One region of the Mesobacillus stamsii genome, then DNA from elsewhere that is predicted to be linked to it. Evidence: riboswitches for the same ligand, from Rfam matches in the RefSeq annotation. Region 1 holds a riboswitch; each other region holds the start of a gene.
What was found. A riboswitch is a leader RNA that binds a small molecule or an ion and turns the genes downstream of it on or off. The one in region 1 is predicted to bind cobalamin.

Region 1 (5,479 bases):
ATTAGCTGTGAAATAGTGAAAGGAGAAACTAGTATGATGGTTAAAAATAAAGTTGCCTTAGTTACAGGTGCAAGCAGGGGTATCGGAGCAGCGATAGCGAAGAAGTTGGCTAGAGAAGGGGCATTTGTTGGCGTGAATTTTTTTAAAAATCAACAGCTAGCAGAAAACGTAGTTAACGAAATTAAAACATTTTCCGGTCAGGCAGAAGCCTTTCAGGCAGATGTCCGAAACCCAGAACAAGTGCAAGCAATGGTAGCGAAATTGGCAGACAGTTTTGGCGGGATTGATATAGTTGTCAACAATGCCTTAAGCCATTATACGTTTAATCCGAAAACAAGGAAAACAGCGTGGGAAACGAATTGGGACGACTACCAACAGCAATTGGATGGCAGTGTTAAAGGAGCTTACAACATATGTCAATCAGCAATGCCTTTTATGAAAGAACAAATGTCTGGAAGACTAATCAATATTGTCAGTAATTTAATCGATTTCCCTGTCATTCCGTATCATGACTATACTACTGCTAAGATGGCACTATTAGGCTTTACCCGATCATTAGCAGCTGACCTTGGCTCTTTCGGGATTACTGTGAATGCAGTTTCTCCTGGGCTTACTTACCCAACGGATTCTAGCGTGGAAACAACGGAAGATGTTCGCGAATCAATTATTCAGCTGACGCCAATGAGACGTTTGGCAACTCCTGACGACATTGCTAACGCCGTTGTTTTTCTTGCTTCTGAAGGTTCGTCGTTTATAACCGGACAATGTTTAAACATAGATGGTGGATTAGTGATGAGGTAGCTCTAACAAATCACTAGCCGCTAGCATAAATAAGCTTGCGGCTTAAATTTTTTCGTGTTCCTTTTGTTGTATAATTCGCTTTTCATTCAAAGGGGTAGTCTACCATTTTCTGAAAATATGGAACCCACCCTTTAAATCCCAATAGATGGATAAGGTTTAAAAGTTCTTTAGTTGTATTGGCCGTCTTTCCAAAGAATCGTAGTACCATCCTCTAAACTTCTTTGTACATCGATAATTCGTTGATTGGACGAACCTCTGAATAAGATGCGTAAGTCCTTTTTTGCTACTTCAAACCGCCCATCAACAATTACATCAAGATAAGGTAATATCTCTTTTTTAGTCTCAGGCAACTCTTCAAATATATAACCAGTATATAACCATATATTCTTGTTTGTTTGCGCTTTTATTTCCTTAACTAGCCTCAACGTATCCTCATATTGAAAAGTAAGACTATCTCCACCACTTATTGTTACATCTGAGATAGTATTTTCTTCGATAATGTCTATTAATTCATTTATACGGAACTGCATCCCATGGTTTACATTCCAAGAGGAGGGATTATGACATCCCTCACAATAATGTATACAACCTGAGACATAAATGACAGTACGAATACCGTTTCCATTATCTGTTGAATCAGTGTCGATTTTCATAATTCTCATTTCTGATACCCATGTTTTACTCTGTTTTTTTCTTCATTCCATTTTGAACTGTTCCATTTGTCCATGCTTCCTACCAAGTATCCAGTTATTCTTCTTATGCGTTCAATGTTATGTTCCTCGTAATTATTACACTTAGGGCACTCATTATAAATTACACCATTGAACCCGCATTGAAGGCAGCGATCAACTGGTACATTAAAACTGCCATAACCAATCCCATTTTCTTTCATAGCAACAACATAAGTTTCTAGAGCATCAATATTCTTTGAAGCATCTTCAGTTAATTCAATATATGTAATGTGACCGGCGTTTGTTAAAGCATGATAAGGTGCTTCCTTCTTAATTTTATTGATTGCATTAATCCTATACTCAACTGGAACATGATTACTATTCGTAAACCATTCCTTGTCTGTTACTCCTTTTATGATCCCATGCTTTTTGCGAGCAAGTCTTAAAGCTTTGCCTGCATAGGATTCAGCAGGTGTTGCTAGCAAGGTATAATTTAATTTTGTCATCTCTGTAAAATGGTCCATCTTTTCCTTCATAAAAGAAACAATTTTTAACCCTAGTTCCTGAGCATCATCGCTTTCCCCATGATGTTTCCCTGTCAGGGCAACTAATGCCTCAGCTAAACCAACATACCCAACGGACAATGTACCTTGACGAAGAACCTCTTTTAGAGAGGCATCTTTATTTAGTTTTTCTGAATCCCTCCAAATGCCTTGACCATATAAGAATTTGAAATTTACAGGTGTCTTGTTCGATTGATATAAGAATCTTTCAAATAATTGTTGACTTGCTAAGTCCACATAATGCTCTAGCTTCTTGAAAAATTCTTCTAAGCCATCACTTTCTAACGCAATTAAGGGCAGGTTAATAGAAGTGAACGATAGGTTTCCTCTGCCCACCGGAGTGGACTTACCATTCACATTGGCTAATACTCTTGTTCTACAACCCATTGTTGCAATATGAGTTTCAGGGTCGTCTTCTTTATAGTAGGGTAAATTAAAAGGAGCATCCACAAATACATAATTTGGAAAAAGTCGTTTTGCTGTTGTTTGAAGTGACAATCTGAATAGATCGTAATTGGCATCACCTTGATTAAGATTAATACCATCTTTTACTTTAAAAATTTGAATTGGGAAAATCGGTGTTTCGCCACTCCCTAATCCTTTTTGAGTAGCAAGGAGCATATTCCTAACAAGCATTCTACCCTCCCTTGAAGTATCTAACCCATAATTAATACTAATAAAAGGGACTTGCCCACCACCCCGACTATGCATGGAATTACTATTATGAATAAACGCTTCACAAGCCTGATAAACCTCTCGATCTGTTAGTTCCCATGCTTTTTCTTCAATGTCACAGCCGGCTTGAACGTCTTCTAATAATTGAACATTTTTCTTGTACGTCTTATATACATAAGGGGCTAAATCAAAATCGAAGTTACTCATAGCTTGACCACCGTGTTGTTGATTTTGATTAGATTGAAAAATAATAGAGACTAATGCCATGGCAGAAACAATGCTTTTTGGTTCGCGCATATGTCCATGACCAGTATCAAAGCCATTTTTTAATACTTTTCCTAATGCGATTTGAACGCATGTTGTTGTTCCAGTTACATAATAATCCAAGTCATGAATATGTATATAACCATCCTCATAAGCTAGTTTTACTTCTTTAGATAATATATGTTCAATTGCGTAAAACTTTGCACTAGTAGAGGCAAAGAGTCCCATCATTCCCATAGGGCTTTTGCCATCGACATTTGCGTTTTCTTGTATTAAGTCTTGATTCTTACTGCCTGTAATTTCCTTGAATACTTCTAATAGATTTAAAGGGTTTTGCTTTGTTTCCATTCTTTTTCTCCTCCTAAATAACTATTATCACTTATACTTGATTTTTTCTAAATATTATCGAATTTTTAAATCGTAAAGTTTCATGTAACCCCTTCTTTCCTTAATATAAAAAAGCTGCCTATTCAGTAATAGGCAGCATAAAATGGAAACGTTCAGAATTTAAGAAAGTGAATCGTCTCCATTTCTTACTCCCCGAAGAAATGTTTAAATTTGTTTTATATAGGCAGGTCTCCTGGCTTAGCTTCATTCTCCGATTCCCTTCCCATGCGATTGCATAGTGGCATTGAATCATCGTCAGCTTTACAGTTGCGGGGACAGCGTCGGAATTGCACCTAACTTCCCTATTAAACTACATATAGTAGTACCTATATATAACTAAACACCATATATTGTTGTAGAGAAATCAAGTTTATCATTTTTCTAATAAAAAGTAAATCTATCATATACTCAGAAAATAATTCAAGGATTTACGGAGGTAACGTCAAATCTTTTGAGAGGAAAACAACTTTTAATCAAACGTTTTCGAGTTGGCAAACGGGGAAAGATGTTTCAAAAGTATTATCATCGTTATAAAGTGGAAAAGGGAGTAAGCTGTTTAGATTTCCTTATCAATAAAATTATGGAATAATAAAGGAATAAGGGAAGGACAGGTTCTACGGTGATATTGAAATCGAGAAAAAACTTTTTTGTCTCCTTCATAATTCAAGAAATAGGGTGCTATATAAAAACATGATCATCTATATACTATTTATTTTTATCGGGATTATTGGACTTGGGTATGCGGTTGTGAAGATTCATCCGACTTTTGGCGGAAAGCAGTCAAAAGAGAAGATGGAATTATTCGCACAGTCTCCGCAATATCAAAAGGGGAAATTCATTAATCTGAACAGAAACGAGTGGGATACGAGTTTTGGGTCGATGCTTTCCATGATAAGGGAATTTTTAAAAAGTAAGGTCGAAAGAAAACCTCGGACTCCCCTTTCGATCGTACCCTATTCTCCAGGAATAGATCGTTCTAATTCAGCAAGAGTTACCTGGTTTGGTCACTCGGCTTTCATGCTTGAGGTAGAGGGGAAAACGATTCTGTTTGATCCAATGTTTGGGAAAGCGCCAACACCGTTTCCAATCAAAAACCAGCGGTACAGCAGAAAGCTTCCTTTCAAAATCGAGGATCTGCCAGCAATCGATGCTGTGGTACTGTCGCATGACCATTATGATCATCTTGATTATGGTTCAATCATGAATATGAAAGAAAAGGTAAAACAGTTCATCACTCCTCTCGGTGTTGGAAGCCATTTGGCAAGATGGGGAATTCCAGAAGAGAAGATCAGTGAACACGATTGGTGGAATGAATATACTTTCGAAGGCCTTAAGCTCGCGTGCACCCCGGCTCGCCATTTTTCTGGCCGCGGACTTGCCGACCGTAACTCAACGCTTTGGTGTTCTTGGGTCATCATTGCCCGGGATACAAAAATATATTTCAGTGGCGATGGCGGTTATGGTTCGCATTTTAAAGAGATTGGCGAGAAATATGGCCCGTTTGACCTGACGCTGATGGAATGCGGCCAATATGACGTACGCTGGGCAGATATTCATATGCTTCCTGAAGAAACGGTACAGGCACATCAGGATGTGAAAGGAAAGCTTCTTCTTCCGGTACATTGGGGGGCATTTACTCTGTCGCTCCATGCCTGGCATGATCCAATTGAACGGGCAGTCCGGGCTGCAGAGGAATCTGGAGTCGAGATTGCGACTCCGAGAATTGGGGAAACCGTCATCGTAGGTGAAGACCAGTTTCCGGACCTTGCCTGGTGGAGGACAGAATCCTATAGAGTTTTTAATGATGAAACGTAATAAAAACCGCATGGATTAAATCCGTGCGGTTTCTTTCCTTATATCAACTTCTCGAGATTTACTCGTTTATGGATTGCGAGCATTACGGGAATACCGATAGCCATTACGATAAATTCACCCGCGGCTGTTGTTAGCCATGTGAACCAGAACGGCAGCTGGAATGCGAGATTCAATTCAATCGCAATCAGGAACATCGTGAAGGTGAATAACACTGTGTTTACAATCATTCGCCCGATAATACTTTTAATGTATTTAGCGGATAAGATCGTAACCAATAAAGAAATTACTGACTGGCCAACTCCA
Region 2 (5,479 bases), on a different contig from region 1:
ACGTGTAGCTTCCTGCATAACATTCCAATCAAAGGTACCCTGAGCTAGCAGTGTATTAAAAATATTTAACGCACCAACAGTCTGTTCCCCATTAATATCTGTTACGCCACCGACAGGTGTGAAACGAACTAGTTGGTTAAGGATATGATGCAAGCCAGTTGGTACAAGCAGGCGCTCGAATGACCCAAATAAAAATGAACCGACTGCTCCAGAGCTAGCTATGACTCCACCTACCCAAACAATTGCATCATTAAAGAATGGCCAGATGAAAAACATCCCTAAAGCAAGTATGGGAATTGTTACTGTGACAATAATCGGAATAAATCGTTTTCCACCAAAGAAGCTGATTGCCATAGGAAGCTCGATTTGGTAAAAACGATTGTGCATAAATGCCGTCCACATACCGACAATAATTCCACCAAATACATTCATACGGAAACTAAATATTCCAAGGACTAATTCATATTGAGATGCAATTGTGGTTGCTTCAAGTTCATTCAACCCATTCTCTTTAAGAGCATCAATTGATGTGGAATCTGGTGTAATTCCTTGAATACCTAGCACATAACTGATTGTGACATGAAATAAAAGAAATCCAATTATTGCTCCAAATGCAGCTGTTGCTTTCTCATCCTTCGCTAAACCGATGGCTACAGATACAGCAAAGAGGATCGGTAAATTTCCAAATAAAGTTCCAACTAACTTTCTAACAAATCCCAGAAATTGTTGAACAGTCTCGATTTGAACAAAACTTTCACCGACAATATTTGGGTTTTGAAGTACCGCGGCCAACCCTAAAAAGATACCCGCTGCAGCTATAATAGATATTGGCATCATCAGCGATTTTCCTAGTTTCTGCATAAACCCTTTCACTTTAGCTTCCTCCTTATTTATATTTTGTTTGATCGATCATGTTTAGATTATATAAATAACTGTAAACGTTTCCAATAGTATTCAGGTAAGTTCGCATAGATACACAAAGGTTATAACTGTACACATTTTCGTGTACAAATACACAAATGAATGGGGGGAGGGAAATTTATTTGAGAGGAATTTATTTATTGAAAAAAGGTATTGTGGATAACATAAAAAAAGACCGATCTCTATAAATAGAGAGACGATCAATTTTTAATAGAATTACATCTTATTTGTTAGTAGATGACTTCAGATTGAGATAGTAGAAGTGCGCTTCCAGCTAACATGGAACAGAATCGACTGTATACGAATTGTATAGTATTCAAAAAAAGTTTTAAGATAGAGTCCCACTTGCATACCATCATCTAAATTGATTACTCTTTTGCATTCACAAAAGCATTTGTTTCTTTGACGGGATACCCAACTGTCTCTCTCGTTTCCTTTGCTGCTTCGATCATGATTTTAAGTGCTTCGATGGTTTCTTCGGTTCCTCTTGTTTTCAGCCCGCAGTCTGGATTGATCCAGAATCGTTTTGGATCGAGGACTTTCAGGGCGCGTGAAATGTTGGTGGACATTTCCTCAATAGTTGGTACTCGTTTACTATGAATATCATAAACACCGAGCCCAATTCCCTTTTCATAGGTGGTATCTTCGAACGATTGGATAAGCTCTCCATGGCTTCGCGACGTTTCGATTGAAATTACATCAGCATCTAAAGCGTTGATGGCATCCATTATTTCCTCAAAATCGGAATAGCACATATGAGTGTGGATCTGGGTTTCATTTTTTACTGTGGAGACTGCCAGCTTAAAGGCGTGAACAGCTGCATTTAAGTAGTTGTCCCATTTTTCTTTTTTTAATGGCAAGCCCTCGCGAAGCGCCGGTTCGTCTACTTGAATCATCTGGATTCCATTCTTTTCGAGAATGTTAATTTCTTCTCTTAATGCAAGCGCGATCTGGTTAGCAACGGTAAACCGGGAAAGATCATCGCGTACAAAGGACCAGTTCAGGATGGTGATCGGACCTGTCAACATGCCTTTTACAGGCTTCGAAGTTAACGATTGGGCATAAACGGACTCTTTCAGCGTCATCGGAGCCAAAAATGCTACATCCCCAAAAATGAGCGGTGGTTTGACGCATCTGGAACCATATGACTGCACCCAGCCAAATTTCGTAAATTGAAAGCCGCCTAATTTCTCGCCAAAATATTCGACCATGTCGGTACGTTCAAATTCTCCATGGACAAAAACATCCAGTCCTAACTTTTCTTGAATTTCAATCCACTTTTTGATTTCAGCTTTGATAAAATCTTCATATTGTTCCGTGGTCAGCTCTTTTTTACGCCATTTTAACCGTTGCTTTCTGATTTCCTGTGTCTGCGGGAAGCTGCCAATGGTGGTTGTCGGCAAAATGGGCAACTGAAAAGCGGACTCCTGCAGTTTGCTGCGGCTTTCAAAAGGAGCTTGGCGCTCGGCGTTCATTGCTTCTAGATTGGCAGTAGCAAGCTGGACTTTTGTATTGTTTCGTTCAGGAGAACCATTCAACGTCTCAATTGCAGCTTTACTGGCTTTGATATCTTTCTCAATTGCTGCTTTTCCCTCTTTTACTCCTTTTGAAAGAAGAGCAACTTCCTGCAGTTTTTCATCTGCAAACGAAAGGGCATTTTTGAGAGTGGGCGTTAATTCAGTTTCATTATTCACAGTTATTGGTACATGCAAGAGGCTTGAAGCTGGCTGAATCATCAACTGTTCACACTTTGCTGCTGCAGCAATTTTTTCAAGAAGGGTGATTCGTTCTTCTATATTTGCTCGCCACACATTTCGCCCATCAATCACACCTGCTGCAAGCATTTTGTCCTGAGGGAAGCCGAACGTATTTAATGCTTTCAAGTTTTGCCCATCATCATGGACAAAATCTAAGCCAATTCCGTGCACAGGAAGACTTGTAATTTCTTCAAAATAATCAAGATGGTCAAAATACGTCTGTAAAATCATTTTTATTTTTGGAGCCGCTTTGGTTAGTGTCTCGTATGTTTCTTTCAACAAATGAATTTCTTCGGCAGATAGGGTAGTGCACAATATCGGTTCATCGATTTGAACCCACTCCACTCCAGCCGCTTCTAATTCACCTAGCATCTGGGCATACAGAGGGGTAAAAAGCTCCACCATATCCTTTAATTCTTGTTGATCGTACCCTTTGGCCAGTTTTACGAACGTCACCGGACCGAGAATAACGGGTTTCCCATTGATCCCGAGTTTTTGTTTTGCTTCTTGATAAAAATGAAGCGGACGATTTTCCACAAATGCTGGATTTCGTTGATTTAACTCAGGGACGATATAATGGTAATTGGTGTTAAACCATTTAGTCATTTCTGATGCAACTGCAGAACGATTTCCTCGGGCAATGTCAAAATAGGTTTCGAGTGGCACTTTGCCTCCTTTGTATTCAAACCGTTCTGGTACAAGGCCAAACATCATTGCGGTATCGAGCACATGATCATACATGCTAAAGTCGCCAACAGGAATTAGATCAATCCCTTGATCCAACTGCTTTTTAAGATGATCCAAACGAAACTCTTGCATTTGCAGCAAAAAAGTTTCTTTTTCCATCTTGCCCGACCAAAAGTGTTCAAGCGCCTTTTTCCATTCACGATGCTCCCCGATCCGCGGGTAACCTAAATTTGTACTAATTACGTTTTTCAATGTGAAACACTCCTCGTTTTGTTTTAAAAAAATAGGTGAAACAACGAAAAAAATCCCTCTTTTTTGGGGAAAAGAGAGATCAATGCGCATCGTTAATTAAAGCTGAGAGAGAATCCCTCTCAACTCTGCGTATTTCACTTGCTCTATACACCCGTAGAGTAAAGTGCGTACAACAGGCAGGTCTCCTGGCTCTGGTTCACCGCTCCTTATCCCTTCCCATTTCTAGCGAAACAGTGGCTTAACGATAAGTCGCTCCCCAATACAGTGGCGGGACCGCGCCGGCTTCTCACCGGTCTTCCCTTTTAACTAAACAGCAAAGCTGCTCAGCACCTGAAGCAAACAGAGATACAGTTCTCGATAAAAAAACAGAAAACTGTAAACAAATATTAAAAATTTTTTAAATTTAATAAAAATACTAGCATGAGAAGAGGCTGGTGTCAAAAGATTACTCTTTGTTCTAATATATAGATGGTGAAAAATTCAAATTGCTGGCATTTCCTCTTTTCCTTCAAAACCTGTCCGAAGTTCGCCCTAGTTCGGACTACTTTTCCCCTTTTCCTGCTAAACCTGTCCGAACTTGGCTCTAGTTCGGACTACTTTTCCTCTTTTTCGCCGAAACCTGTCCGAACTTCGCCCCAGTTCGGACTACTTTTCCTCTTTTCCTGCTAAACCTGTCCGAACTTCACTTAATTAATCCAACTAACTTATCTGGAGTGTTTGTGAATTGGCCGTCGACTCCTTGGGAGAGGAGGGTTGTCATTTCTTTTTGGGTATTGATGGTCCATGGGTGAACGACGAGCTTGTTCTGATGGGCATTTTGGATGAATTGGGGTGTTACCAGCTCTTTGCTTGGTCCGATTCCATAGGCATAATCGGAGATTCGCTTGAATTCTTGGGATGGATCTTTGCCTTTTAGCATTTTTGCTGTGTAGAGTTGAATAAGCTTGACTTGTGGTACGATTGATTTTAGCTTGCGCAGGCTGTCCTCACTGAATGATTCGATAATGAGGTTGGGATCGTCGAGGATTTCGTTGCTTTTTAAAATATTGATCAATTTTTCTTCCATTCCAGGATAGATATTTGGAGCTTTTGTTTCTATATAAAGGCTTACTTTCCCGTCAGCCTGCTGTTTTACAAATTTAATCGCTTCGTCTAATGTTGGTACTGGCTGACCTAGGTAGTCTTTTTGAGCTAGCTTCGGGTTTGCCTGATTGAACCAAGCGCCAGCATCTAAACGCTGGATTTCTTTTAAAGTAAAATCTTTTACTCGCCATGGAGCGCGATGTGGATATATTTGTTTAACGTTCGTAGTTCTAGCGAGTGTTTCATCGTGCATCGCGATTAATTGGCCGTCCTTTGTCATTTGCAAGTCGATCTCTACATAATCTGCTTTCATTTGAATGGCCTGTTTATAGGCTGGCAATGTATGTTCCGGCCCATACGCGGACGCACCGCGATGGGCAATTACCGAAACAGTTACAATAATCGGGGCTTGGTTAACATTGTTTTGCCTTGACGCCAATGCATGAATCGCCCAGGGAACCGCTATCGGTATCAAAAAAACAAGACAAGCAAGACCAGCTAGCATTAGGTTCTTCATGATAAACATCCTTCGTGTTTGTTAAGTGTTAACGCTTATTTCTTATCGCAATCGCTCTTTCGGGAAAATCGGTAATAATCGCTTGGACTTGTACGTCTAACAGTTGGCCAATTTCCGCTGGATCGTTTACCGTCCAAACGCGTATTTTATCATATAATTCCCTTGCACCGATTTGATACTCCTCAGGAGGGGGCAATACCATTTTTTTATGAACATGCAAAGCCTCGAGGTCCAGCATGTTCATATGATCGATTGGAAAAGA
Region 3 (5,479 bases), on a different contig from region 1:
TCCCCTGTTTATCACAAAAAGATAAAAGTAGAATCCAAGTGATAAAAGAACAGACGAGACAACTCAACCAAAACAATAGCACGCGGACGCAAGCGTACTTTGATTTTTACCATCAGCATCCTGAAATACACTGGGCATTGCTTGGACATATGGTTTCCCGTAACGTTGGATGGAATATGACCGATTTAAAAGGGGAGCTGTTAACAAAGCTTTTGCCTGAACGAGAGCAGGAAGATTTTTTTGCATTTTTGGAACGAGGTAGTTGGTTGATTTTTCAGGATGTATTTCCCCAATTTTTGATTTATGACTTGAGTGTCAAGGTCAAGAAAGAAATGTTTTACCTTTTGCGCTATTTTGGTATTTCTACCTTTATGGAGACGATGTGGGATTATTTTTGGAATAGTGGCGACAAAACTAGCTTAGCGATTGCAATGGTGATTAATGAACAAAACTACTTGGAAAAAAGATTGATTCAAAATCAGCATTATCAAAAAATCGTTACAGGAACGGTCAGCTTTAAAATGTATGATTTCTTGAACCTTAATAACACTATTTTTCCTTATGCAGCTGGGAATGACACGGAGAAAGCATCCCTTGCTGGCGCAGCCTTACGGTATTTCACTTCGCTTCACGAGAGAATTTTATTCGGAAAAAAATTGTATTCGCTGCTTTTTCAGCAGGAAAAGATTTTGTCAGGAGTTTTGAAATGGGCCGATGAGCACCCACACACGGGCTCGCGAAAAGATTATTGGCCAGATGTATTTAATGATGTAAACGAATCTTTTCCTCGCTCCCTTTATAAGCGGCGCGTCAAAAATTGCGAGTTAAGGAAAGGTGCCGAGCGGCTGTACAGCCCGTCTTTAAAATACGCCTGGCCGAATATTCCTCAAGAAGAGGCAGAGAACGGGGATTGGTTTGAGGATTGGCGTGTACTGGATTATTTTCAAAGAAAGGATCATTGTGATGGAGATATTTTTCATCATTACTGCAAAACCATTGAAAAAATAGAACTGGCGGTTATGACGAAGGAAGCGATTCTTTTGCGGGAAGATGAACAAAGCTTATGAGAAGAGTCTGGGTGAGATTAGTAGGATTCATTCGCTGGGAAAAAACTTTTAGTCATTTCGTCTCAAATTGACACTTTTTTCGACAAAAATTGTGTATAATATATACCAACGGAAAATTAAATACATAAAGATTTGGTGTTTTCTAAACGCATTTCTAGTTTAGAGACTTAATAGGGAAGGTTGGTGAAATTCCAACGCGGTCCCGCCACTGTAACTGGGAGCTTCAAGCATGTTGCCACTGTACTTTTTGTATGGGAAGGCGCTTGATTTGCAATGACCAGAAGCCAGGAGACCTGCCAGATTCTTTGCTTCACAACCTACGAGGATAGGAGGTGTTTGAGAACGATTCTGTCTTAATAGACAAACCGGCACAAACATCTCCATGGAATAATGGGGGTGTTTTTTTAGGTTTATAGACGGTTTTTTAAAAAAAATTGGTACTTTAAAAGATAATTTGGAGGAATGAAGGATGAAAAAGTGGAACGCGTTCCTATTTGCTTTATTGCTGTTGATTGGGTCGCTAGCTGGATGTGGCAGCGACAATGCGGATAAGACGAAACAAGAAAACACAAACACTGCAGAAACAGCCCCGCAGGCAGAAGTGACTTTCCCTGTAGTGATCACAGACGGAACAGGACAAGATGTAACAATAGAATCAAAACCGGAAAAAATTGTTTCCCTGATTCCAAGCAATACAGAAATTGCATACGGGTTGGGTCTGGAGGAACAGATTGTTGGAGTTTCTGATTTTGATAATTTCCCTGAACAAGTGGCGGAGAAAGAGAAAGTTGGCGGCATGGAGTTTAATGTCGAGAAAATCATTTCTTTGAAGCCTGATTTGGTTCTTGCCCATGCTTCAAGTGCCCATACATCGGAAGCTGGATTGCAGCAGCTTAGAGATGCGGGCATTACCGTACTTGTCGTGAATGATGCGACAACTTTCGATCAAGTATATGAATCGATCAGCATGCTGGGAACAGCATCCGGCCAAAAGGAAAAAGCGGATGCGATGATTGCGGACATGAAGAATAAAACGGAAGAGATTCAAACAAAAGCACAAGCAATAAAAGAGGAAGATCGCAAGTCAGTATTTGTAGAAGTATCTCCGGCGCCGGAGGTTTATGCAGCTGGGAAAAATACATTCATTGATGAAATGCTGCAGATCATAAATGCAGAGAATACCGTTACCGAAGAGGGATGGCCTAAGCTGGATTCAGAGACAATTATAAAAAGAAATCCAGATGTGATTATTACCACCCACGGTTACTATACACCTGAGCCAGTTAAAAATGTAACAAGCCGCAAAGGCTGGGAGAATATTACCGCGGTCAAAGAAAATCGCGTAGTTGATGTACATTCAGACAAGGTGACGCGAACAGGGCCGAGACTGACAGAAGGGTTAGAAGAGCTTGCAAAAGCGGTTTACCCAGATGTTTTTAACTAAAAAGTTGAGCCCTTTTTCACATTTAAAGGAGGCTGTGCCAGAAATGGTATTGCTTCCTACAAATGGCTCAGACGAGGCAGCAGCAGTGGAAATAGGCTCAAGCCATCTTGAAGTGACAGGAGATTTCATTGTCTTGAAATCTCCTATTCCATTAAGAACTATTTCTTCGGGAGTTGTTGGCGCGGGAACGGGCTGGTACAGCAGCTTCGTGAACCGCCATGTGAACAAGGATTATAATTGCAGGGACCATCGGGAAGAAATGAGCCAATATTTGAAGAAACAGGGAATAGAGCCGAAGGAAACGGTGGGGATGATGACTGCCGTGAGGACAGAAGATGTATGTTATAAGCAATATCAAGAAGAAGGGTTTTCAGTGTTTTTCGTTATAACAGCAGGTGTGGGAAATGCGGTGGATGCCTCGAGAAGCAGGGAGTATTATTCCAATGACTCATCACCTGGAACGATCAATACCTGGATTTACATAAGCGGTGAACTGACCGAAGAAGCGTTCATCCAAAGTATTATCACAGCAACAGAAGCAAAAACAAAGGCGCTGCATGATTTGGAGATAAGGGACTCCTTGTCAGGGACCGTGGCAACAGGTACTTCAACTGACAGCATTCTCATCGCCTCTTCCCAGCGTGGGCAAAAGCTGGAATATGCCGGCACGATAACTCCTCTTGGACAAATCATTGGCAAAGGTGTCTATGAATGTACAGTCGAAGCAATTAGGAGCAGCCAGAAAAGGGGGAAGAAGTGATCGTCCATCATCTTATCGCCGTAACATTTGCTGTCCTCCTTGATTGGTTTGTGGGGGATCCGCCGGACTGGCCGCATCCGGTGAAATGGATGGGCACACTTATTTACAAATTGGACCGCATAATGAATAGGGGCAGCGGCAAAAAGGCAAAAGGCACGGCAATGGTGATCGTTGTTCTGCTGATTGTAGGGGGCATTGCCATCTTGGTTACTTCCATTTTTTACTACATCCATCCAGCAGCGGGCATTTTCATGGAAGCGATGCTGATTTCTACCGCGATTGCCCAAAAAAGTCTCAAGGAAGCTAGTCTATCGGTTTATGATCCACTTGTTACTAACAATCTTGAAGAGGCAAGAGAAAAGCTTTCTTGGATTGTTGGCCGCGATACAGAACGGCTTGATGAGCCAGAAATAGTCCGAGCGGCCGTTGAAACGGTTGCTGAAAACACGAGCGATGGCATTACTGCTCCGCTTTTCTGGGCGGCCATTGGAGGAGCCCCGTTTGCGCTTATATACCGGGCAATCAATACTTGTGATTCGATGGTTGGTTATAAAAACGAGAAGTATCTTGAATTTGGCTGGGCATCGGCAAAACTGGATGATTTGGTGAACTGGCTACCAAGCCGGTTAACTTCTCTTTGTATGATCATAATGAACCGCCCGATGTACACTACTAGAATGTCTGCCTGGAAAATGGTTAGGCGCGACGCCAGAAAGCACCCAAGTCCGAACAGCGGTTGGGGAGAGGCCGCTGTGGCTGCGATCATGGGGATCCAGCTTGGAGGCATCAATTATTATAAAGGGATCGTATCGAAACGCGCCACGATGGGCGAAGAACTTGTCCCTCTTGAGAAAAATCATATGGTAGCAGCAAACAAAATTGTAACAGCGACTGTTCCGCTCTTTTTAGCAGTGCTGTGGCTTGGGGGAATTGTCTTTGAAGTGGCCATCTCATGGTGCCAATCCACATTATTTATATGAAGAAATGAACCTGACCATTCCAAAGGAAAAGCTGGATTTCAGCGCCAATATAAATCCACTGGGACCACCTCCTTTGGTAAAAGAAAATTGGGGCGAACTCCTAGAATCGGTTCATGAGTATCCCGACCCAAACGGGACATTTTTAAAAAGAAAGCTAGCCGATCGCGAAGGATTGCAGGAAAATCAGGTGCTTCTCGGAAATGGAGCCGCTGAAATTATTTCCCTGATTGGCCGGATGCTTGCAGGGAAACAGGTGGTGATTGTCCAGCCTGCTTTTTCAGAATACGAAGAAGCATGCAGGGGGAATGGCTGCCAAATTGAGTATCACCAGCTGCCAGCTGACGGGGCCTGGATCGAGGACAATGTAAGTGACAAGCTCCAGAAAGCAGCTGCCTTATTTCTATGCAATCCTAATAATCCAACAGGTGCCTACTATCCTAAATCGATCATTCTTCATTTGCTAGAGGAGTGCACAAGGCTGCATTGCTTGCTAATTGTCGATGAGGCATTTTTCGACTTCCTCGAAGAATATGAATCTATTTCCCCTTACATACATGAATATCGGAATCTGCTCCTCATTCGATCGATGACGAAAATGTTTGCGATCCCTGGATTAAGGCTTGGCTATTTGCTTGCAGATCAAGAAGTCATTAGCAAGCTTGCAGCGATCCAACCCCATTGGAGTACAAATGCGATTGCATTGAAAGCAGGGGAATGGTGTCTCGATAGTGAATCTTATATAAAAGAAACGATTGCCTTAATCAAACAGGAAAGAGAACGTCTTTTCCGTTTTTATCAAAACCGAAACTTGACCGTTTCTCCGTCCCAGATAAATTTTTATCTGCTAACGGACTCGTCTCTTAATGACCAGTATCCGTTCTTGAAATTTCTGCTGGAAAGAGGAATCATACCGAGACATACCGTAAACTTTCCTGGACTTGATGGAGCATGGCTGAGATTTGCGATTAAGAAACCTGCGGAGAACGACAAATTGATGGAGGCGGTGGATGAATGGCTGGGGAGTCGTCTTTAATTTTTATCACTGGTGGTGTCCGCAGTGGCAAAAGCCGCTTTGCTGAAAATTTAGCAGGAGAATGGCAAGCGAAATATTCTGGGCAGCTGCATTATGTTGCCGCAGGGCAGCCGAGCGATCAGGAAATGAAAGAAAGAATTCTGCGCCATCAACGGGACCGTGAACTCAGCGGGCTGCACTGGAGAATATGGGAGA
Region 4 (5,479 bases), on a different contig from region 1:
AACAAAAAGATACTTGTGAGGGAGAGGACGATGAACGATTTACTAAAGAAATTGAACCGAGTAAGCCTGGTGAAGCAGATCATTGCTGGTCTGGTAATCGGGGTGATCCTGGCACTTGCAATCCCTGGAGTTGCAAAGCCTGTTGCCATTTTTGGATCATTATTTGTAGGGGCTCTGAAAGCAGTTGCTCCCATTTTGGTACTGTTCCTGGTTATGTCGGCGATTGCCCAGCATAAACGCGGACAGAAAACAAACATGAAAATGATTATTTTCCTCTATTTTTTGGGAACGTTCTTGGCGGGACTTATCGCCGTTATTGCTAGCTTCCTGTTCCCGGTAAGCTTAAAATTGACAGCTGGCACCGAAGGAATGACGCCTCCAGGAAGTGTGGTAGAGGTTCTTAGAACATTATTGCTCAATATTGTTGACAATCCGGTTAACGCTCTTATAAATGCTAATTATATCGGAATTTTAGCCTGGGCAGTCCTGATCGGTTTTGCTCTGAGAAGTGCAGCAGATTCAACAAAAGTGGTGATTGGCAATTTAGCCGATGCTATGTCCAAGATTGTCGCCTGGGTTATAAAATTTGCTCCGCTTGGCATTATGGGTCTAGTATTTGAATCCATTACGACAAACGGGCTTAGTTCCTTGCTTGGTTATGGAAAATTGCTTGCGGTTTTAATAGGCTGTATGCTGGTCGTTGCGCTTATCGTCAATCCCCTTATCGTGTACACGATGATAAGGCAAAATCCATATCCGCTTGTGTTTAAATGCTTAAAAGAAAGCGGGATTACCGCTTTCTTTACAAGAAGTTCAGCTTCTAATATCCCTGTGAATATTAAAATTTGTGAAGAATTAGGGCTGGATAAAGACTCCTACTCTGTTTCGATTCCGTTAGGCGCAACGATTAATATGGCAGGAGCAGCTGTAACGATTTCCGTGATGACACTGGCTGCTGTCCATACACTTGGCATTCAAGTGGATATTCCAACCGCCATCCTTCTTAGTGTGATGGCTGCCATCAGTGCAGCCGGTGCTTCTGGTGTTGCTGGCGGCTCATTGTTGCTGATCCCTCTCGCAGCCAGCTTATTTGGCATCCCAAATGATGTCGCGATGCAAGTGGTTGCTGTAGGTTTTATCATTGGCGTTGTGCAAGACTCTGTTGAAACGGCACTTAACTCATCGACAGACGTTCTTTTTACGGCTGCTGTAGAATTCAGAAAATGGCGCCAAGAAGGAAAAGTAATCAACATCAAGAAGACATCTTAACTGTCAAATATTCAAATGAATAGTGAAAAATAGTTGAAAAAGCAGGTAAGATGATTTACTATCAATTCATATAACACAATATATTGTGTTAGTAAGAGATTTTTACATCTAAATATTGAAATTGCCGATAAGTATGGTGTCTGAATAAGACTTAATAGGGAATCTGGTGTGAATCCAGAACTGTTCCCGCAACTGTAAGTGCTGACGAAATAAGGATGAACCACTGTCTAACAAATAGATGGGAAGGCCTTAAAATAGGGTGATGCACAAGTCAGGAGACCTGCCATATTTATTCGTGTTATCTTCTTCGGGAATAGGGAAGGTATACGGGGATAAATTGATAGTCTCATGCTGTTTTTGGTGCTTTATATGAGCTGTTAGGATATCAACGTTACTTAAACCCATCTTTCGAGATGGGTTTTTCTTATTTTTCAGGGAGCATTTTTTACACACAGGAGGTCGGACATGGAAGGATTATCAGCAAATGTGTCAAGGACATTTCAGAACAGGCTCGTCCTGCCGCCAGATACAAACCATCTTGGCACGATTTTTGGCGGAACCGTGCTGTCCTATATTGATGAAATCGCCGCAATTGCCGCGATGAAACACAGCAGGAGGGCAGTTGTCACCGCCTCGATTGACTCGGTTAACTTTCTGTCTGCCGCGGTAGTAGGCGATATTTTAACACTCGAAGCGGTGGTCATTTCAACAGGCAGAACATCAATGGAAGTATTCGTGAAAGTGGAAAGTGAAAACTTGAAAACAAGCAGGAGAACGCTGACGACCACGTCAATTCTTACGATGATCGCGAAGGATGAGAATGGTAAACCGGAGCCAGTCGCAAGGGTCATTCCAGAAAACGATCAAGAACGGGAGATGTTCAATACTGCCGATATGCGAAGGAAGCGCAGGCTGGAAGCAAGAAAAAGCAATCAAGTTGGAGGGATAATCGATGAGTATCCAAGCAAAGGATGAAAATGCAGCAAAACTGATCGCAGAAATAGAGTTTGCGTTCCCTAAATTGGACTTTCCATTTTTCAAAGCAAAGGTGGACCAAGCCCTTGAAGTGAAGGATATGACCGATGATCAGATCGAGAACATGTTGATTTTGACCGCAGTGGAACGAATTAGCCGGGACGAGCCTGAATGGACATATGTAGCTGCGGGGTTTTATTTAAAAAAATTATACAGACTTAGTGCCCATTTTCGAAATGGAAGAATAGAATCTGGTTACGGTTCATTCTATGAGTTGATCAATAGCTTAATAGAGATTGGGATTTATGACAATCGAGTGTTAGCATCCTACTCCCGTGACGAAATAGATCACCTGGAAAAAGTCATCGATCCAGAGAGAGACAAGCTGTTTACCTATATAGGGCTTTTAACCTTGGCGGAAAGGTATCTGGCACGCACCCAAAATGGTGATATTGCCGAACTTCCACAGGAGCGATTCATGATGATCGCGATGACATTGTTAGCTGAAGAACCAAAGGAAAAGCGGATTCCATTAGTGGAAGAGGCTTACTGGGCGCTTTCCAATTTATATATGACAGTCGCCACACCGACATTATCGAACGCTGGCAAAAGCTATGGACAGTTATCGAGCTGCTTTATTGATACAGTTGCTGATGATTTAAGAAGTATTTACGACTCGAATACAGATATTTCCACCTTAAGCAAAAACGGGGGCGGAATTGGCGTTTACCTTGGAAAGATCAGAAGTCGCGGCAGTGATATCAAAGGTTTTAAAGGGGTCAGTTCGGGAGTCATTCCGTGGATGAAACAACTGAATAACACCGCTGTTTCGGTTGATCAATTAGGACAGCGTCAAGGGGCGATTGCTGTTTATCTCGATGTGTGGCATAAAGACATCTTCTCATTCCTTGATGCCAAGCTGAACAATGGAGACGAGCGCCAGCGGACGCATGATTTATTTTCAGGCATATGTATCCCGGATTTATTTATGGAACAGGTGGAAAACCGTGGGGACTGGTATCTGTTCGATCCTCATGAAGTAAGGAGGGTCATGGGATTTTCCCTTGAAGATCATTTTGATGAGGAGAAGGGGGCTGGCTCCTTTCGCGAAAAATATTGGGCTTGCGTCCATCAATCTGGTTTGTCACACGAAGTGGTTCCTGCTATTGAAATCTTCAAATCTATCATGATTTCTCAGCTCGAAACCGGCACCCCCTACATGTTTTACAGGGATCAGGTCAACAGGCTCAATGCAAATCACCATAAAGGGATGATTTACTGCAGCAATCTCTGCACAGAAATCACCCAGAATATGAGCCCTACCCTCCTTGAAGAGGAAACGGTGCAGGACGGAAAGATAGTAATCTATAAAAAACCGGGGGACTTTGTTGTCTGCAACTTATCCTCGATTTCTTTAGCAAAGAGCGTGATAGATGATGTACTTGAGAGAGTGATCAACATCCAAGTTAGGATGCTCGATAATGTTATCAATATCAATGAAATTCCTGTCCTCCAGGCGCAAATAACCAACCAGAACTACAGGGGAATCGGACTGGGTACATTTGGGTGGCATCATTTACTGGCTCTTCAAGGGATTAAATGGGAAAGTGAAGAAGCGGTCGAGTATTGTGATCGTCTCTATGAAACGATTGCCTTTTTCACTATCAGCGCAAGTCTCGAGCTGGCAAAAGAAAAAGGGGCATACCCTTATTTCGCAGGATCGGACTGGTCAACAGGACAATTTTTCAAAAAAAGACAATACATTGGTGACAGCTGGGACAACCTGGCTGAGGAAGTAAAGCAGAATGGAATCAGAAATGGGTATCTGATGGCGGTAGCTCCAAATTCTTCCACTTCGATTCTAGCTGGTTCGACAGCAAGTATTGATCCGGTTTTTAGGTTGGAATACTCCGAGGAGAAGAAGGATTATAAAATCCCTGTGACCGCACCAGATTTATCGGCCGAAACGATGTGGTTCTATAAGACAGCCTATAACGTGGATCAGCATTGGAGCATCAGACAGAATGCCCGCCGACAGCGCCATATCGATCAGGGGATTTCGTTTAATTTCTACGTCACAAACAACATTAAGGCAAAAGCGCTGCTGGAGCTGCATATGGATGCATGGAAGTCCGGACTGAAAACGACGTATTACGTCCGCTCCACCTCCAGCAGTGAGTTTGCTGAATGTGAGAGCTGCCATAGTTAAAAGAAAGGATGAAAATCAATGACGCAATTGAAGAAAAGAAACCTTGTAGACGTTGGAGCTCCCAATGCTTCAACTGGCATTTTAAATGGCCAGAGTTCCAATATATTGAATTGGGATGATGTCCGTTTCCCCTGGGCTTATCCAAAATACAAGAGAATGCTGGGGAATTTCTGGACTCCTTTTGAGATCAATATGTCAAAGGATATCAAGCAATTTTCCATGCTTTCCGAAAAAGAACAGGATGCTTTTTTGAAAATCATCGGTCTGCTGGCACTCCTTGACAGCATTCAAACAGACTATGCTGGCAAAGTTGCCGATTATCTCACCGATTCCAGTTTAAATGCATTAATGATCATTTTGGCACAGCAGGAAGTAATCCATAACCATTCCTACAGCTACGTGTTATCAAGCAACGTATCCAAGTCGAAGCAAGAGGAAGTGTTCGACTACTGGCGGACAGAACCGATCCTGCGCAAGCGGAATGAATTTATCACGGACGGCTATAAAGGGTTCGCGGAACATCCAAGCATAGGAAATTTGTTGCATTCCATCATCTATGATGTCATTCTCGAAGGCCTGTTTTTCTACTCGGGCTTCGCCTTCTTTTATAACCTTGCGCGGAATCAGAAAATGGTCGCCACCAGCACGATGATTAACTACATCAACCGGGACGAACAGCTGCATGTAGGGTTATTTGAAAAAATTTTCAAAGAGATTCTCCTTGAAAATCCAGAATATGACACAGAATCACTGAGAGAATTTGGAACGACAGCCTTCCAAAAAGCGGCACGATTGGAGACTGAGTGGGCTGAATACATTATCGGCAACGAGATCGACGGGCTACTTTTGTCAGACGTGGAAGCATATATCAAGTTCATGGCAAACAAACGGGCAGAACAACTAGGCTTTACTGCCCCCTTCGAAGGGCATCGAACCAATCCATTAAGATGGATTATCGCCTATCAGGAAGTGGACCTTGGCAAAACGGACTTCTTTGAGCAAAAATCAAGACAGTACACGAAAACC

Region 2: linked by a shared signal. The riboswitch ahead of metE (5-methyltetrahydropteroyltriglutamate--homocysteine S-methyltransferase) and the one ahead of J2S25_RS10935 (anaerobic ribonucleoside triphosphate reductase) in region 1 are both predicted to bind cobalamin.
Region 3: linked by a shared signal. The riboswitch ahead of J2S25_RS07400 (ABC transporter substrate-binding protein) and the one ahead of J2S25_RS10935 (anaerobic ribonucleoside triphosphate reductase) in region 1 are both predicted to bind cobalamin.
Region 4: linked by a shared signal. The riboswitch ahead of J2S25_RS14675 (acyl-CoA thioesterase) and the one ahead of J2S25_RS10935 (anaerobic ribonucleoside triphosphate reductase) in region 1 are both predicted to bind cobalamin.

The regions. Positions count from the first base shown of each region.
Region 1 is NZ_JAUSUN010000011.1:97,873-103,351, reverse strand. It holds gene J2S25_RS10945 (3-oxoacyl-ACP reductase) at 34-801, shown strand; gene nrdG (anaerobic ribonucleoside-triphosphate reductase activating protein) at 969-1,463, opposite strand; gene J2S25_RS10935 (anaerobic ribonucleoside triphosphate reductase) at 1,460-3,322, opposite strand; cobalamin riboswitch at 3,528-3,706, opposite strand; gene J2S25_RS10930 (MBL fold metallo-hydrolase) at 4,052-5,176, shown strand; gene J2S25_RS10925 (QueT transporter family protein) at 5,215-5,479, opposite strand, start outside.
Region 2 is NZ_JAUSUN010000002.1:175,908-181,386, forward strand. It holds gene J2S25_RS02315 (PTS transporter subunit EIIC) at 1-873, opposite strand, end outside; gene metE (5-methyltetrahydropteroyltriglutamate--homocysteine S-methyltransferase) at 1,290-3,617, opposite strand; cobalamin riboswitch at 3,776-3,966, opposite strand; gene J2S25_RS02325 (glycerophosphodiester phosphodiesterase) at 4,300-5,217, opposite strand; gene J2S25_RS02330 (glycerophosphodiester phosphodiesterase) at 5,246-5,479, opposite strand, start outside.
Region 3 is NZ_JAUSUN010000006.1:181,628-187,106, reverse strand. It holds gene J2S25_RS07405 (DUF2515 family protein) at 1-1,067, shown strand, start outside; cobalamin riboswitch at 1,184-1,382, shown strand; gene J2S25_RS07400 (ABC transporter substrate-binding protein) at 1,537-2,511, shown strand; gene J2S25_RS07395 (adenosylcobinamide amidohydrolase) at 2,555-3,271, shown strand; gene cbiB (adenosylcobinamide-phosphate synthase CbiB) at 3,268-4,251, shown strand; gene cobD (threonine-phosphate decarboxylase CobD) at 4,208-5,284, shown strand; gene J2S25_RS07380 (bifunctional adenosylcobinamide kinase/adenosylcobinamide-phosphate guanylyltransferase) at 5,263-5,479, shown strand, end outside.
Region 4 is NZ_JAUSUN010000020.1:64,490-69,968, reverse strand. It holds gene sstT (serine/threonine transporter SstT) at 31-1,269, shown strand; cobalamin riboswitch at 1,387-1,571, shown strand; gene J2S25_RS14675 (acyl-CoA thioesterase) at 1,735-2,244, shown strand; gene J2S25_RS14670 (ribonucleoside-diphosphate reductase subunit alpha) at 2,222-4,453, shown strand; gene J2S25_RS14665 (ribonucleotide-diphosphate reductase subunit beta) at 4,472-5,479, shown strand, end outside.